Linked DNA regions of Nitrosopumilus sp. b3. The main gene of each other region encodes a partner of the protein of the gene in region 3 in a complex. Links are inferred from orthologs where the notes say so. Each region holds a gene or a part of one and is shown on either strand. Other genes may lie near its edges.

Region 1 (2,902 bases), 290 kb from region 3 along the record:
ATGACAACATCTGAGAAACAACTCTTCTTTCAACTTCTCCAGTAACTTCTTCTCTTTTTGGAGCAATGGAATCTATTTCATCCACAAAGATAATTGATGGAGCTTTTTCTCTTGCCTCTTTGAAAATTTCTCTTAGTCTAGCTTCACTTTCTCCGTAAAACTTACTCATAATTTCAGGACCAGAGATACTGATAAAATGTGCATTACTTTCATTGGCTACTGCTTTTGCAAGTAATGTCTTACCTGTTCCAGGAGGGCCATACAATAAGACACCTTTTGGTGCTTCTATTCCCAACTTTTCAAAAATCTCTGGATGTCTTAATGGAAGCTCAATCATCTCTCTGACTTTCTTAATCTCATCTGTTAAACCACCAATGTCTTCATAGGTTACTTGTGGAACTCCACGTAATGTTTCTCCTTTTTCTGCAATATGAAAAACAGTTTTTTGAGTCACTAAAACAGCATCTGCTGCGGGAGTAACTCCAATAACTTGAAAAGTTAAACGACCACCAAAATATGGTACCATTACATTATCACCTTTAATCAAAGGAACACTTTCTAGGGCATCTGCAAGATATCTTTCATCAATTGGAGGAATTGCTTCTAATGGAGCAACTACTACTTTTTCTGCAGCAACTGCTTTTATTTTTCTAACAGAAATTGTATCTCCAATGGCAATTCCTGAATTATTTCTTCCAAGCCCATCGATTCTAATAATTCCCTTTCCTTCATCAGATGGATACAAAGGAAGGCATTTTGCAACTGTTCTTCTTTTACCTTTAATTTCGATAACATCGCCTGTAGAGGCATTTAGAGTATCCATAGAATCATAATCTATTCTGGCTACTCCTCTCCCAACATCTCTGGTATATGCTTCAAGAACTTTGAGAGAAAGACCGCTTTGGCTCATACAGAAATGCCCTCTGTCTAATTTTTATACCTTTGTGGTAATTTTCTTAACTTACAATAGACATCACAAGCTTAAAATCCTCTTTACGTAGGAAACGATCAACATGGGTAAGAGACCATTAGTTCGAAGACGTGGCCGTGGAGGAATGCAGTTTAGATCTACATCTACTGGTAAAGTAGGCTCCAAAGCAAATTATCCTCGTTTTCCACTTGCAGAACAACATGAAGGAGAAATTATCGATTTGGTTCACGAACGTGGACGAGAAGCACCATTAGCCAAGATTAGATTTGAAGATGGTTCAGTTTCTTATGTTCCAGCAATTTTGGGAGCTAAAGTAGGTGAAATTTTACAATTTGGATTAAAATCAGAAATTCAGAAAGGCAATGTAATTAGTGTACAAAATATCCCTGATGGTACAATTGTCTGTAATATTGAAAAGAATTTTGGAGATGGTGGTGCTATTGTTAAATCTGCAGGTACTAATGCAACTATTTTCTCTCATGGTGATGAGGGAGTTACTGTTAAACTACCATCTGGAAGATTTACTACTCTAAATCCAAAGAATAGAGCAATGATTGGTACTCTAGCTGGTGGTGGAGCAAGTGAACGACATTTTATGAGTGCAGGTAACAAATGGCGTAGTTTTAAGGCTAAAGGAAAGAAATATCCAATTGTTAGAGGTGTTGCTCAAGCAGCTTATGTTCACCCACATGGTGGTGGTCGTCATCAACACGTCGGACAAAGTTCAACTGTTTCAAGAGATGCTCCTCCTGGTGCAAAGGTAGGAAGTATTGCTGCTAGAAAAACTGGTAGAGCTAGAATTAAAGAAAGGAAATAGTTTTTCTTTAACCTAAAATTGATTAATGACTCTTTGAAATCTATCTCTAATGTCAAAACAACGAATTAGAATTTTTGTAACAGGTAGAGTACAAGGAGTTTTTTTCCGTCAGACATTAAAAGCAAAAGCAAAACAAAACAATGTTTACGGCTGGGTCAAAAATTTGAAGGATGGTCGTGTTGAAGCTGTTTTAGAAGGAGACACAGAAAATGTTACTCGATTAATTGAATGGGCTCATGGTGGACCTGCCAATGCAATTGTTGAAGATATAGAAATACGAAATGAAAAATTCAGTGGAGAATTTTCAAAATTTGATGTAGCGTATTAGTGAATTTTTTCAAATGCTTCTTTAATCATATTTCCAAATTCTAAAATATTTTGTTCTTTTCTAATCTCAATAATCCTTATGGGTTCTTTTCTACTTTTTTGAATTTTAATAATTACTCCTTCCCTTTGAGGTTCTACATCTGCAAACCATCTAAAAGTAATTGATTTACAAAAAACAACTCTATGCATCCTAATATCTTCAACTACATTTTCTCCTAAAGAGAAACAAAATTCTCTAATGGAATCAAAAAGAGGTAATACTAAACTAGGAATTTGTCTCTTAAAGTCTTCATAATCTCTTTTATTTCCAAATGAGATTATTCCTTCCATGAATCTCCTGTTATGATTGAAATTATAAAGGTAGTAGATCTGCTGGTTCCAGTCTAGACGAATAGCCCCATTTCAAGGCATACAAGATCCGCCACGTTGACGAGGAAGCGTGGATGCTCCACCTTAGGATTGCTCCCTCCCGGACCTCATCCCTTTCGATGGTTCGGTCTTAGAAGTTATCCCTTCGGATATTTCTAGTCCTGCAACCACCCGCCTCGGCGTGATTTCATTTCCGCACACCAAGCGGGAATTACCCATCTAGAGATTTACCCAACAGTTGCTGATCTCTGCATATAGCCGGTTTCAGAACAGGGCACGGCTGGCACCCTAATCCTACCTACTACCATTAATTCTAAAAAAAGTATGTTATATTTGCATTAGGTTTGATTTTCTTTAAGTTTTAAAACTATATTGCAAACTGAGCATATGTTTCCAGTACATTCAGTCCCACATTTTTTACAAGTCGTTTTTTCTTTTGCATTTGAAGTCTTTACAAT
Region 2 (3,024 bases), on a different replicon or contig from region 3:
ACAATAACCTCTGCGTGATGACCTGCTCTTGGCAATATTCCTGCTGTATGTTTCTCAAACGCAGAACGATCCCCTCTAAGTTTACCTGAAATTGTAATTTGAACTCCCATTGCACCATTTTCCATGATTTGTTTTAAAGTCCACATGGTTGCTCTTCTAAAGGCAGTACCTCTTTCAAGATGTGCTGCCATTCTATTACACATTACACTAGGTGCTAATTCTGGTTTTTCAATTTCTACTACTGAAATTTGTGGATTTTTTAATCCAAAATCTGATGCTAGTTTGTCTGTTAGTGCTCTGATTCCAGAACCTTTTCTTCCAATGACGATTCCTGGTCTAGTAACATGTAATGCAACCCTTGTACCAACTGGTGTTTTTGATATCTCTGCATGTGAAAATCCTGCATCTTTAATTGCCTCTCTAAGATAATCTTTGAGAAGCATCATGTTGTAGTTATCTTTGATTACATTTTTGACTGCTGACATATCTAAATCTCCTGTGCCACCAATTCTACGTGGGTCAATACATTGTTTTTGGGAGTTGCCCTTCCCATAGCTCTTGGAATAAATCTTTTAACAATAACTCCTTTGTGAACGGTAGCATTCACGATTCTTAATCTATCTAAATCCATTCCTTTGTATTCTGCATTTGATTCTAAATTATCTAAAACTTTGATGAATTCTTTTGCAGTTTTTTGTGGATATCGTCCTGACATCATACCAGGATCTGCTTTGTGGCCAACTTGATTTTTATATCTTCTAAATGCAACTGCTCTTTTTTTGTTAATTACTGCAATAAGGTAGTCTCTTGCTTTTTCAATTGATAGCCCTTTGATAGAAACTGCTACTTCACGTGCATGTTTGTGTGAGATGTCTTTTTCTCTTAATGATGAACGCACATGTCTTGTTGCATCATAATTTTGGAAAGCGTAATCGAATCTACCCATAATAATCACTTTAGTGGTACGTAGAGACTGGATCTTGATGCACCTACACCTGGTGCTCCGTGTGAAACTCTCTTGTTTGTTATTACATATTCTCCTAAATAATGCCCGATCATCTCTGTTGTGATGTTAACTGGACGGAATTCTTTTCCTGAAAATACATTTACTGTGACGCCTACCATGTATGGTAAAATAATCAAATCTCTGACATGGGTTTTGATAGGGTTTTTTACTTTGCCTGCTTTTGCAGATTTAATTTCTTCAATCAATTTTCTTTTTCCATCGGTGATTCCTCTTGTAAGAGATCTTCTTTGTCTGGAATTGAATAGTAAGAATAATTTTTCTAAGGACAAACTATCAAGCTCCTCTTTTGGAATGCCTCTGTATAGAAATTCTTTAACCAACCTTCTTCTCCTCTGTTAATGTACTTCGAGTTTTGTGGTCCATATTATAGCATTCCTATCTTGGTTGCCAAATCTCTGGCTTTTTCGGTATTTTCAAATTGAACAAATGCTTTTTTGCCATAAATTGTTCTTGCAGTATTGACATTAGTGACATTTTGATTGTAAAGTGATTTTACAGCTTCGGCAATTTCTGGCTTGCTTGCAGATCTTTCTACAATGAAACAAATTTTACTTTCATTTTCTACCATGGCAAATGTTTTTTCAGTTATGTATGGTTTTAAAATAATTTTATTTGCTTGATCTACATTCATTGTGTTTTCACCATAACCTCTAGATGTGTTGATTTTATCTTTCCAATTTCCTCAATTGCAGATTTGGAATATACAGTTAGCCTAATTGGATCAGAACCTGGTGCTAAATCTAATACACTTAAGTCTTTGACACTTCTTGCTTCTACTCCTGGTAATGCTCCAATTGCTTTTTTGATATTTGAATCGTCTTTGGTAACAAACAAAACACTCTTTCCAACTTTTTTACTTCTTCCTCTGAGTCTTGATTGACCAGAACGTGATTTTCTTGATTCTAATCTTTCTACATCCTGTGTGAGTTTTAATGCATCCAATACTTTGGTCATCTCATTAGTTTTTGAAATTGCTTCAATATCATCTGATACGATAATTGGAAATGATTCAATGCCTTCTATTTTGTGGCCTCGTTGACCTACAAGTTCTTTTGATGCTGTAGCAGCAATTGCAGAACATAATGCCAATTTGTTTTCTTTTTTGTTTAATTTTTTGTAAATTACTTTGGCTACAATTGGCGGATGTGCTTGTCTTCCTCCTCTAGTGGATGCTACTTCTGCACCTTGACCTTGTCGACCACCGCCACCACCTGTACTTCTTGCAACACGAGAAACCCCTTGACCTGTTGGTGGATCATTGGAATCTGCAACTACATCTTGACCTGCAGATGGATGTCTTCCCTGTGGTTGGAATTTGTGGGATGTTAAATTAGTGAAAGCTTTGTGAATTAATTCTCTTCTAAATGGTGTGGAAAATACAAGTGGTAATTCTACTTCTCCATCTTTTGTTCCAGTTGTAGTGTGGATGGCTGTTTTCATTAGATGACTACCTCCAAAATATTTGGCTTTGTGACTTTAGCTGGTACATTTCTGATTTGACTTCTCAGTTTGATTAATCTTCTATATGTTCCTGGAACTGATCCTTTTAGAATAATGAAATCCCCTTTAACAAGTCCAAAGTGCTTGAATCCTCCGTCTGGATTGATTTTAATTTGTTCGTCATTGGCATTACCCATAATCATTATTCGTTTATCGTATTCTATTCGTTGATGGAATCCCATCTGTCCTGCTCTTGGTACTGTATACATGACACTTTGTGGAGAAATTGGGCCAAGTGAACCAACTTCTCTAACTGTCTTTCTTGATTTGTGTTGTTTCTTTTTTACACCCCATCTTTGAATTACACCTTGCCATCCTTTACCTTTAGTAATTGCTGCAACATCTACAGTTGCACCCGTCTCAAATATTTGATCAATCTTAATTTCTTTTCCAAGTAACTCTTTTACATGTGTAAACTGCTTTTGTATGTCTCCGCCACTTACTGATGCTTCAAAAATGTAAGGCTTCTTTTGTTCTAGTCCTGCTGCTCTAGGTGA
Region 3 (2,914 bases):
ACCAAACATTGACTTTTTCATTTCTCCTGCATACTCTGTTCCGCCAATCAAAACAATTTTTCTAGTCAAGTCAATTAGGATAAAGACATCAGTTCTTGTTCCATCAATTTCGGGATTTGCTTCAAAGTCGTTAATACATAAAATTGTAAATTCTGGTTCGTGATTTTCAAGTTCTTCTTTTGTTGGTCTGATGAATAGATTCCTTGAGAACATGCTTTGCCACACATGATCATTTATGACTCTAATTGGTAAACGGGTATTAGGGTCTGCCCCAACAAATCCATCAAAGACATAAAGCTCCTTGTTATCAACAAAGTTTTTCATTTTCTCTAAGAGTTTTTCAAATTTGCCAGTTGGGAACTGATGATTGATTTTGCCCCAATCAATAGTATCATGAGTTTTATCATCAAATACAATAAATCGGTCATCAGGTGAACGGCCCGTATATTTTCCAGTATTGACTGAAAGGGAGCCTGTGGAATTTACTACGCCCTCTTTTCTCTCAACTGCAATTGAGACCATCTCCTCAACACTGAGATTTCTATGTACTTTTGATGGATTGATTCCAAACTCCTTTAGCTGGGAAGAAAATTTGTCAGTTACTGAATTACCTACTACTTGGGTCAGAGGATTTGGCCTCCAAAAGTAATTTTATCAATCCCAGGCTGGTTCATGAGATATCGATCCGCCTAAAGTTTCCTTATTATCTTTTTCTTATAGGGAATTATCTTTTTGTCTAGGAACGTATTTATTCCAAAATTCAAGACTCAAATTGATGCCTATCAATAAGGACAAGATTGCAAAGAGACAGGAAGTAAAGGAACACAATCCAGACTTTGTAAGACCAGAAAGCTGGCGTTATGTTAGACTACAGACTAACTGGAGAAAACCAAAAGGTATCGATCATCATCAGAGAAAACAAAAGAGTAGAGGCCGTCCAGGACTTGTAAAAGTAGGATATGGAGGACCAAAAGAAGCAAGAGGATTGCACCCATCAGGATATACAGATAATTTAGTATTCAATTTATCAGACTTGGAAAAACTAGATCCAAAAAAAGACGGAGTTAGATTCGGACACAGTGTTGGAACTAGAAAGAGAAAGGAAATCATCGTAAAAGCAATTGAAAATAAATTTAAAATTTTTAATGCGAGAGTGAGTGCAAGTGGTAGTAAATCTTAACGCAAAGAAGAGACTCGCATCTAGAGTCACAGGAGTCGGAATTCACAGAATCAAATTCGATACTGATCATCTCGATGACATTGCAGATGCAATTACTAGAGAAAACATCCGTAGTCTTATCACTGCAAATACAATCAAGATAAAACCATTTGTCGGAACATCTAGAGGAAGAGCACAATTCAAAAAAGAACAGAGAAAGAAGAGAGGTACAACTCAAGGTTCAAAACAAGGAAGAAAAGGTGCAAGAGTTGGTAAAAAAGAAGTTTATGTTGCTAAAGTTCGTTCATTAAGAAGATTACTAAAGATTGCAAAGGACAGAAAGGACTTGACAAATCCGGAATTCTGGGAACTCTACAAAAAAGTAGGCGGTAATACTGTTAGAAATAAAGCACACCTCAGACTGCTCATGGATGAAATCAGAGAAAAGAGAAAAGACTAGAACAGATAAACTGTATTTTCTAAATTCATAATTTTACCATTTTTTATCTCAATACCTTCATCACTTAGCATCTTTGTTTTAATGTGCTCCCCATATGCATAGCCCCCAACTTTTCCTGTAGACATTACAACTCTATGACATGGAATAATTACAGGGTATGGGTTCTTGTTCATTATTCTTCCAACAACTCTCTGTCCATTTTTTAGTCCAACTGCTTTTGCCAGCTCACCATAAGTTGTGATTTGGCCTTTGGGAACCTGGAGTAATTTTTTGTAAATCTTTTGTTCGAGATTCAAAGTTTGATTACCTCAAGATCTGTTGATTCAAGTAAATCAAGTACTTTTTGTTTATCTGAACCCAAGCCTTTCCAGTCCAATAGTGCAGCAGTTGCCATTTTGTTTTGCGATAAAATATGGGAAAACAGTTCTGAATCAAGACTCTCAAGTGCATGCTTTGGAATGACAGTTCCAAGTGCATACTTTCCATCAAGGAGCTCATCTGTAAACTTTGAGGGATAGTGGGTACCACCAAAGCAGATAGCTACTGGGTTTTTAGGAATTGGATTAGACATCACATCATTTACCAATAATGCAACAGAATGGCAAAGAGATTCATCAGTCCACTGTTTTTCAGTTGTACCAATCTCTATGAAGATTGATGGTTTTTTCAATGCAGTAGGACCGTGGTGTGTGGCCTCTATGGTAATTTGAAAATCTGAAAACTTTAATTTGTTTTTCTTTAATTTTTTAAGATAAGCCTTTTGGAGATCAGGATGGGGAATTGCAACTTGTCTGTCATTTCCTCCAAACTTTGCCTCTGAGAAATTTCCCGTACTATGACATGTCAAAGCCAGCTGTCCGGACTCTGCTGCATGTTTTGAGAGAAACACAAATCCATCATAATCATATTTTTCTTCCAGCCAATCAGCTGAAATTGCAGGGGTGGGAATGATTAGCAAGTCATAATTTTTTCCACGAAAAACATCACCGTCTTTGGTCATCCTCTTTGAAAGAAATTTTGCCATATTGTGACCAGCTGGGTCATCTTGATACGCAATTAGTAGTTCCATGAGATAAGGAATATAAGGACACCATATTAATTTCCACCAATGAACCCTAGGCAGACTTTGAAGAATATGGCAAATACCATGAAAATGGCGAAAAAACCTGACAAAGATGAGTACCAGCAGCACCTTAGACTCGTATTATTGGGAATTGGAGGAGTCGGATTAGTTGGATTTACCATACAGTTTGTCTTTTCGGTAATTACATTTGGACGGTAAAATTGTCAGAGGA
Region 4 (2,998 bases), on a different replicon or contig from region 3:
GCCATAAATTGTTCTTGCAGTATTGACATTAGTGACATTTTGATTGTAAAGTGATTTTACAGCTTCGGCAATTTCTGGCTTGCTTGCAGATCTTTCTACAATGAAACAAATTTTACTTTCATTTTCTACCATGGCAAATGTTTTTTCAGTTATGTATGGTTTTAAAATAATTTTATTTGCTTGATCTACATTCATTGTGTTTTCACCATAACCTCTAGATGTGTTGATTTTATCTTTCCAATTTCCTCAATTGCAGATTTGGAATATACAGTTAGCCTAATTGGATCAGAACCTGGTGCTAAATCTAATACACTTAAGTCTTTGACACTTCTTGCTTCTACTCCTGGTAATGCTCCAATTGCTTTTTTGATATTTGAATCGTCTTTGGTAACAAACAAAACACTCTTTCCAACTTTTTTACTTCTTCCTCTGAGTCTTGATTGACCAGAACGTGATTTTCTTGATTCTAATCTTTCTACATCCTGTGTGAGTTTTAATGCATCCAATACTTTGGTCATCTCATTAGTTTTTGAAATTGCTTCAATATCATCTGATACGATAATTGGAAATGATTCAATGCCTTCTATTTTGTGGCCTCGTTGACCTACAAGTTCTTTTGATGCTGTAGCAGCAATTGCAGAACATAATGCCAATTTGTTTTCTTTTTTGTTTAATTTTTTGTAAATTACTTTGGCTACAATTGGCGGATGTGCTTGTCTTCCTCCTCTAGTGGATGCTACTTCTGCACCTTGACCTTGTCGACCACCGCCACCACCTGTACTTCTTGCAACACGAGAAACCCCTTGACCTGTTGGTGGATCATTGGAATCTGCAACTACATCTTGACCTGCAGATGGATGTCTTCCCTGTGGTTGGAATTTGTGGGATGTTAAATTAGTGAAAGCTTTGTGAATTAATTCTCTTCTAAATGGTGTGGAAAATACAAGTGGTAATTCTACTTCTCCATCTTTTGTTCCAGTTGTAGTGTGGATGGCTGTTTTCATTAGATGACTACCTCCAAAATATTTGGCTTTGTGACTTTAGCTGGTACATTTCTGATTTGACTTCTCAGTTTGATTAATCTTCTATATGTTCCTGGAACTGATCCTTTTAGAATAATGAAATCCCCTTTAACAAGTCCAAAGTGCTTGAATCCTCCGTCTGGATTGATTTTAATTTGTTCGTCATTGGCATTACCCATAATCATTATTCGTTTATCGTATTCTATTCGTTGATGGAATCCCATCTGTCCTGCTCTTGGTACTGTATACATGACACTTTGTGGAGAAATTGGGCCAAGTGAACCAACTTCTCTAACTGTCTTTCTTGATTTGTGTTGTTTCTTTTTTACACCCCATCTTTGAATTACACCTTGCCATCCTTTACCTTTAGTAATTGCTGCAACATCTACAGTTGCACCCGTCTCAAATATTTGATCAATCTTAATTTCTTTTCCAAGTAACTCTTTTACATGTGTAAACTGCTTTTGTATGTCTCCGCCACTTACTGATGCTTCAAAAATGTAAGGCTTCTTTTGTTCTAGTCCTGCTGCTCTAGGTGATACTGCTACTATTGCAAAAATTTCTTTAATTTTTCGAAGAGATTTTTCTGCATTGTCTAGTGCCCCTTCTTTGTTTTTTACTGTAATTTCTTTTGATATGTATTTTGGAATGTCATCTGCATATACGTCAAATTCTGCATGCATTCCATCATGATCTTTTGAATATCCTCTAATTCCTAAAATTAGTACTGGTGGTGTTACTAGAACTGTTCCAAGACTGACGAGTTGTTTTCCTGCATTTGGAACTTTTTCCCTATCGTCTATACTTACTATCTGGACACATCCAGCTTTGAATCCACAGTGAGCTAATATTTTTGGCTCTTCTGAATTTAATTTTGGCCATGCTCTAATACGTGCCTCCATACTTTTTGCACGTGCTCTTGGTGAATACGCAAGACTTCCTCTACGTGGTTGATGGTTTTTTCTAGCGCCCATGGATAAATCGCATCTTGAAATCCCTCTATTAAACCATGTGAGATGTCGTTAACCATAAAAAAAATTCGAGTTAACGATAAGTGCCTAAATTTTTATGGATTTAACAAATCTAATGCCATGTTCCAAATTGTTATTCCACCAATAATAATACCTGCAACTCCCACTGTAATGGCAAATAATAGAAAATTTTTTCTTTCTGGCATTTTATGAGGTACTCTGTGCATTAATTATTGCCAATGTTCCAAGTAACGCCTCCTCTAGACGCACAGTTTCTGTAGCTTGATTGGGAAAAAAATTCAATGATTTTGCATTTTGAACATTTTTCATTTTTCCGCCAAGTATTTCATGAATGCCTTTTTCGGGAGATCCAAAAACTACGAGTGTAGGTTGATCTGATTTTACATATTTGGAAATTTGCTCTTTAGTTGCAGTTTTACCTTTTCTTGATGTAATGATTATGTTTCCTTTCCATTCTGACAAAATTGAAAATAAGTTTGCTCTCTCTTTTACAGAATATCCCCAATAGAATGGAACCTCTCTTTTGTCTATCTCTTTTACTGATAATTTTGGATAACCTTCTTTGAATTGCACTGTTACTCTTTTACCTATGGATGTTTTTCCAAAAAATGGTATTAATTGATTAATCCCAACATCAACAAATCGTTTACCTTTCACACTGATTACAATACCTTCTCTGATATCACCGGGACTTATTTTTTTAGAATTAACTGGAGTAATATGACTCGGGATTTTAAGTGGCTGCAACACTCCTGCAAATTTTAAATCATTCATCTTTGGAAATAACCTTCTTCTCAAAAATTGAGGTGTCTCTAAATATTTTAAAATCATTACCAATAGACTTCCATCATTTCTATTGTTTCCTTCTTGGTAGACAAATATCGTATCAATTTTAAAAATTGCACATGCTCTTGCTAGAACTGAAATTTTTCTTGTTTTGTCTATCTTGAGTGATTCATCAGATAACGCAGACTCTGGAATGGC
Region 5 (2,762 bases), 190 kb from region 3 along the record:
AATAATTGAAGATATTTACCTTAAAAAAAACTGGATTACAAATCCTCCCAAATGGGGTACTACAGGAACAGAGGAGAGGACAATTGAGACCTACCTTAATGGAATTTTGGCTCATATTGATTCTAGTATTATAGAATCAAAAAAGTTTAGAGTTGTTTTAGATTTAGGAAATGGTGCACAGGCAGTATCTGCACCAGATTTTTGTAAAAAGTTACAGTGTGAAACTTTTTTGGTAAATCAAAATATTGATGGCAATTTCCCAGGACGAGGTTCAGAGCCAACACCTCAAAACCTCTCAGCACTTTCAAAGACAGTACTTGAAAATCATGCAGATGTTGGAATTGCTTTTGATGGTGATGGGGATAGAAGTATCTTTTGTGATGATAAAGGTAATATTTTAACTGGTGACAAGTCTGCACTTTTACTAACCCAACATATCTTATCGAATAACCCAAACTCTTTGGTTGTAACTTGTTTGAATTCAGGATCTAATATAGAAAAAATTTCTGAGAAGTTTAATTCCAAAGTTATCCGTACCAAAGTTGGAAGTGTTGAAGTGTCCCGAAAGATGGTTCCAACTAATGCTTTAATTGGATTTGAAGAAAATGGTGGATTCATGTATGGCAAGCATAACCAAGTAAGAGATGGTTGTATGACATTAGGATTAATGCTTGATCTTTTAGCAACTTCTGGAAAATCCCTTTCTGATGAGGTTTCTCTTTTACCTCCTTCCTTTACTACAAAGGACAAGGTATCATGCCCCCCTGAAAAAGTAGTAGAATTGATCTCTTCTCTTAAAGAAGCGTTCCCAAACTCAGATGTCACAGATGGAATCAAAATTTCAAATGATCCCAAAAACTGGGTAATGATTAGACCTAGTGGAACAGAACCAATAGTTAGAGTATATGCAGAAGCTGAAAATCAAGATAAACTAGACTCTTTGATGTCTGAATACCTCAAAAAAGTCAAGACAATCATTTCCCGATAACACTTTTAAAACCATTCCAACGTTTTGAGAGAATGGAGAATGAACCCTAAGGGTGACGAAGTATGGGAAAATCATATTATGTTAAATTTGAAACGCCAGAGGACCTCGTAAATCCAATCTTAGAGGCAGTTAGAGTAGCATCAACTAGCGGTAAAGTAAAGAAAGGAACTAACGAAGCCACAAAGGCAATCGAACGTGGTACTAGCAAACTAATTGTTATCGCTGAAGATGTAGAACCACCTGAGGTAGTAGCACATCTTCCAATTCTATGTGAGGAACAAGGTGCAGCATATGCATTTGTACCAAACAAACAAGAATTAGGTAAGTCTTTGGGTATTGATATCACTTCTGCCGCTGCAGCAATTTTGGATGCTGGTGATGCACAACACATCGTAGACCAAGTTGTATCATCAATTGCTAAAATTAAAGGCGGTAAGACTGAAGAATGAGTCAAAACGCTGAAGAAGTAGTTCAATCTGAAATTATTCAAATTGTTGGACGAACTGGCATTGCTGGTGAAGTTATTCAGGTTAGAGTGAAAGTTCTTACTGGTAAAGATAAAGGTAGAATACTTACAAGAAACGTCAAAGGATCTGTTAGAGTAGGAGAAATTCTAATGCTAAGAGAAACAGAGAGAGAAGCAAAGAAAATCAAATAGGTGATATGATATGAGTCTTTTAGTTAAACCATGTAATTTCTGTGACAGACCTGTCGCCAAAGGTTCTGGAACAATGCTTGCCAAAAATGATGGAACCGTTTTATGGTTTTGCTCTTCAAAATGCAAAAAGAATATGCTAGAATTAAAACGTGATCCAAGAAAATTAAAGTGGACAAAGAAATACGTCAAAGGCGGCATTAGAAAGAAGTAGCATTGACTGAACAATCTCTATTCATTGTAAAACCAGATGCAGTAGCTAGAAATCTAGTTGGTGAAGTAATATCAAGATTTGAAAAAAAAGGATTCAAACTAATAAAATTAAAGATGTTTACATTTTCTCAACAACAAGCAGAGAACTTTTACGGTGTGCATAAAGACAAACCATTCTTTGGTGAATTGACATCCTTTATCACATCAGGACCTGTAGTTGCAGCAATTATTGAAGGTAATAATGCAATTGCAACTACTAGAATAATGATTGGAGCTACAAAATCATTTGAAGCTGAACCTGGTTCCATAAGAGGAGATTATGGATTAGGATTTAGTGAAAACATTATTCACGCATCAGATTCACAAGAAAGTTTTGATCACGAATCGAGGGTAGCATTTGAGTGATCTGATTTGCAAATTCGTCAGCCCATAGTGGCAGTTCTTGGTCACGTAGACTCTGGAAAAACATCTCTTTTAGATAGAATTCGTGGAACTGGGGTTCAAGGTAGAGAAGCAGGAGGTATTACTCAACATATTGGTGCAAGCTTTCTTCCATCTGAGACAATCAAAGAAACATGTGGAATACTATACAAAAAACTTGAACAGGCAGAACACAAGGTACCTGGAATTTTAGTAATAGATACACCCGGACATGAAGTTTTTACAAATCTTCGTTCACGTGGGGGTTCAGCTGCTGATATTGCAATTTTAGTAGTTGATGTAAATCGTGGATTTCAACCGCAAACCAATGAAAGTCTGAAAATCTTGCAGAGCAGGAAAGTGCCTTTTGTAGTAGCTCTGAACAAATGTGATCAAATTTCTGGATGGAGAAAATCAGAAACAAAATTCATTTCCCAAGCAATCAAAGAACAAGACGCATCAATTCAGACTGATCTTGATCAAAAA

What was found.
Region 1: C6990_RS08105 (region 3) and C6990_RS06335 share a complex: the UniProt entries of both Methanocaldococcus jannaschii proteins name them as parts of the 50S ribosomal subunit. The link is inferred for Nitrosopumilus sp. b3 from one-to-one orthologs.
Region 2: C6990_RS08105 (region 3) and C6990_RS04025 share a complex: the UniProt entries of both Methanocaldococcus jannaschii proteins name them as parts of the 50S ribosomal subunit. The link is inferred for Nitrosopumilus sp. b3 from one-to-one orthologs.
Region 4: C6990_RS08105 (region 3) and C6990_RS04015 share a complex: the UniProt entries of both Methanocaldococcus jannaschii proteins name them as parts of the 50S ribosomal subunit. The link is inferred for Nitrosopumilus sp. b3 from one-to-one orthologs.
Region 5: C6990_RS08105 (region 3) and rpl7ae share a complex: the UniProt entries of both Methanocaldococcus jannaschii proteins name them as parts of the 50S ribosomal subunit. The link is inferred for Nitrosopumilus sp. b3 from one-to-one orthologs.

What each region holds. Positions count from the first base shown.
Region 1 is NZ_MU078696.1:45,392-48,293, forward strand. Bases 4-2,880 are described here. They hold C6990_RS06335 (50S ribosomal protein L2), read left to right. Parts: upstream 4-1,013; coding sequence 1,014-1,748; downstream 1,749-2,880. Other genes in these bases: C6990_RS06330 (CDC48 family AAA ATPase), read right to left, coding at 4-910; C6990_RS06340 (acylphosphatase), read left to right, coding at 1,798-2,076; C6990_RS06345 (hypothetical protein), read right to left, coding at 2,073-2,405; C6990_RS06355 (TIGR00269 family protein), read right to left, coding at 2,783-2,880. In the rest of the region: more of C6990_RS06330, read right to left, coding at 1-3; more of C6990_RS06355, read right to left, coding at 2,881-2,902. UniProt on the Methanocaldococcus jannaschii protein: One of the primary rRNA binding proteins. Required for association of the 30S and 50S subunits to form the 70S ribosome, for tRNA binding and peptide bond formation. It has been suggested to have peptidyltransferase activity; this is somewhat controversial.
Region 2 is NZ_MU078694.1:346,389-349,412, reverse strand. The notes cover bases 26-3,024. They hold C6990_RS04025 (50S ribosomal protein L23), read right to left. Parts: upstream 1,659-3,024; coding sequence 1,392-1,658; downstream 26-1,391. Other genes in these bases: C6990_RS04015 (50S ribosomal protein L3), read right to left, coding at 2,467-3,024; rplD (50S ribosomal protein L4), read right to left, coding at 1,655-2,467; C6990_RS04030 (30S ribosomal protein S19), read right to left, coding at 952-1,347; C6990_RS04035 (50S ribosomal protein L22), read right to left, coding at 488-946; C6990_RS04040 (30S ribosomal protein S3), read right to left, coding at 26-485. In the rest of the region: more of C6990_RS04040, read right to left, coding at 1-25. UniProt on the Methanocaldococcus jannaschii protein: Binds to 23S rRNA. One of the proteins that surrounds the polypeptide exit tunnel on the outside of the ribosome.
Region 3 is NZ_MU078696.1:339,197-342,110, reverse strand. The notes cover bases 3-2,891. They hold C6990_RS08105 (50S ribosomal protein L19e), read left to right. Parts: upstream 3-1,163; coding sequence 1,164-1,619; downstream 1,620-2,891. Other genes in these bases: C6990_RS08090 (protein translocase SEC61 complex subunit gamma), read left to right, coding at 2,728-2,891; C6990_RS08095 (D-aminoacyl-tRNA deacylase), read right to left, coding at 1,912-2,688; C6990_RS08100 (MGMT family protein), read right to left, coding at 1,616-1,915; C6990_RS08110 (50S ribosomal protein L32e), read left to right, coding at 776-1,180; pckA (phosphoenolpyruvate carboxykinase (ATP)), read right to left, coding at 3-627. Outside these bases: more of pckA, read right to left, coding at 1-2; more of C6990_RS08090, read left to right, coding at 2,892-2,901; C6990_RS08085 (transcription elongation factor Spt5), read left to right, coding at 2,904-2,914. UniProt on the Methanocaldococcus jannaschii protein: Binds to the 23S rRNA.
Region 4 is NZ_MU078694.1:344,952-347,949, reverse strand. What follows is about bases 1-2,973. They hold C6990_RS04015 (50S ribosomal protein L3), read right to left. Parts: upstream 1,997-2,973; coding sequence 1,004-1,996; downstream 1-1,003. Other genes in these bases: C6990_RS04010 (putative RNA uridine N3 methyltransferase), read right to left, coding at 2,201-2,973; rplD (50S ribosomal protein L4), read right to left, coding at 192-1,004; C6990_RS04025 (50S ribosomal protein L23), read right to left, coding at 1-195. In the rest of the region: more of C6990_RS04010, read right to left, coding at 2,974-2,998. UniProt on the Methanocaldococcus jannaschii protein: One of the primary rRNA binding proteins, it binds directly near the 3'-end of the 23S rRNA, where it nucleates assembly of the 50S subunit.
Region 5 is NZ_MU078696.1:152,079-154,840, forward strand. Bases 7-2,743 are described here. They hold rpl7ae (50S ribosomal protein L7Ae), read left to right. Parts: upstream 7-1,050; coding sequence 1,051-1,437; downstream 1,438-2,743. Other genes in these bases: glmM (phosphoglucosamine mutase), read left to right, coding at 7-988; C6990_RS06985 (30S ribosomal protein S28e), read left to right, coding at 1,434-1,646; C6990_RS06990 (50S ribosomal protein L24e), read left to right, coding at 1,657-1,857; ndk (nucleoside-diphosphate kinase), read left to right, coding at 1,860-2,261; infB (translation initiation factor IF-2), read left to right, coding at 2,268-2,743. Outside these bases: more of glmM, read left to right, coding at 1-6; more of infB, read left to right, coding at 2,744-2,762. UniProt on the Methanocaldococcus jannaschii protein: Multifunctional RNA-binding protein that recognizes the K-turn motif in ribosomal RNA, the RNA component of RNase P, box H/ACA, box C/D and box C'/D' sRNAs.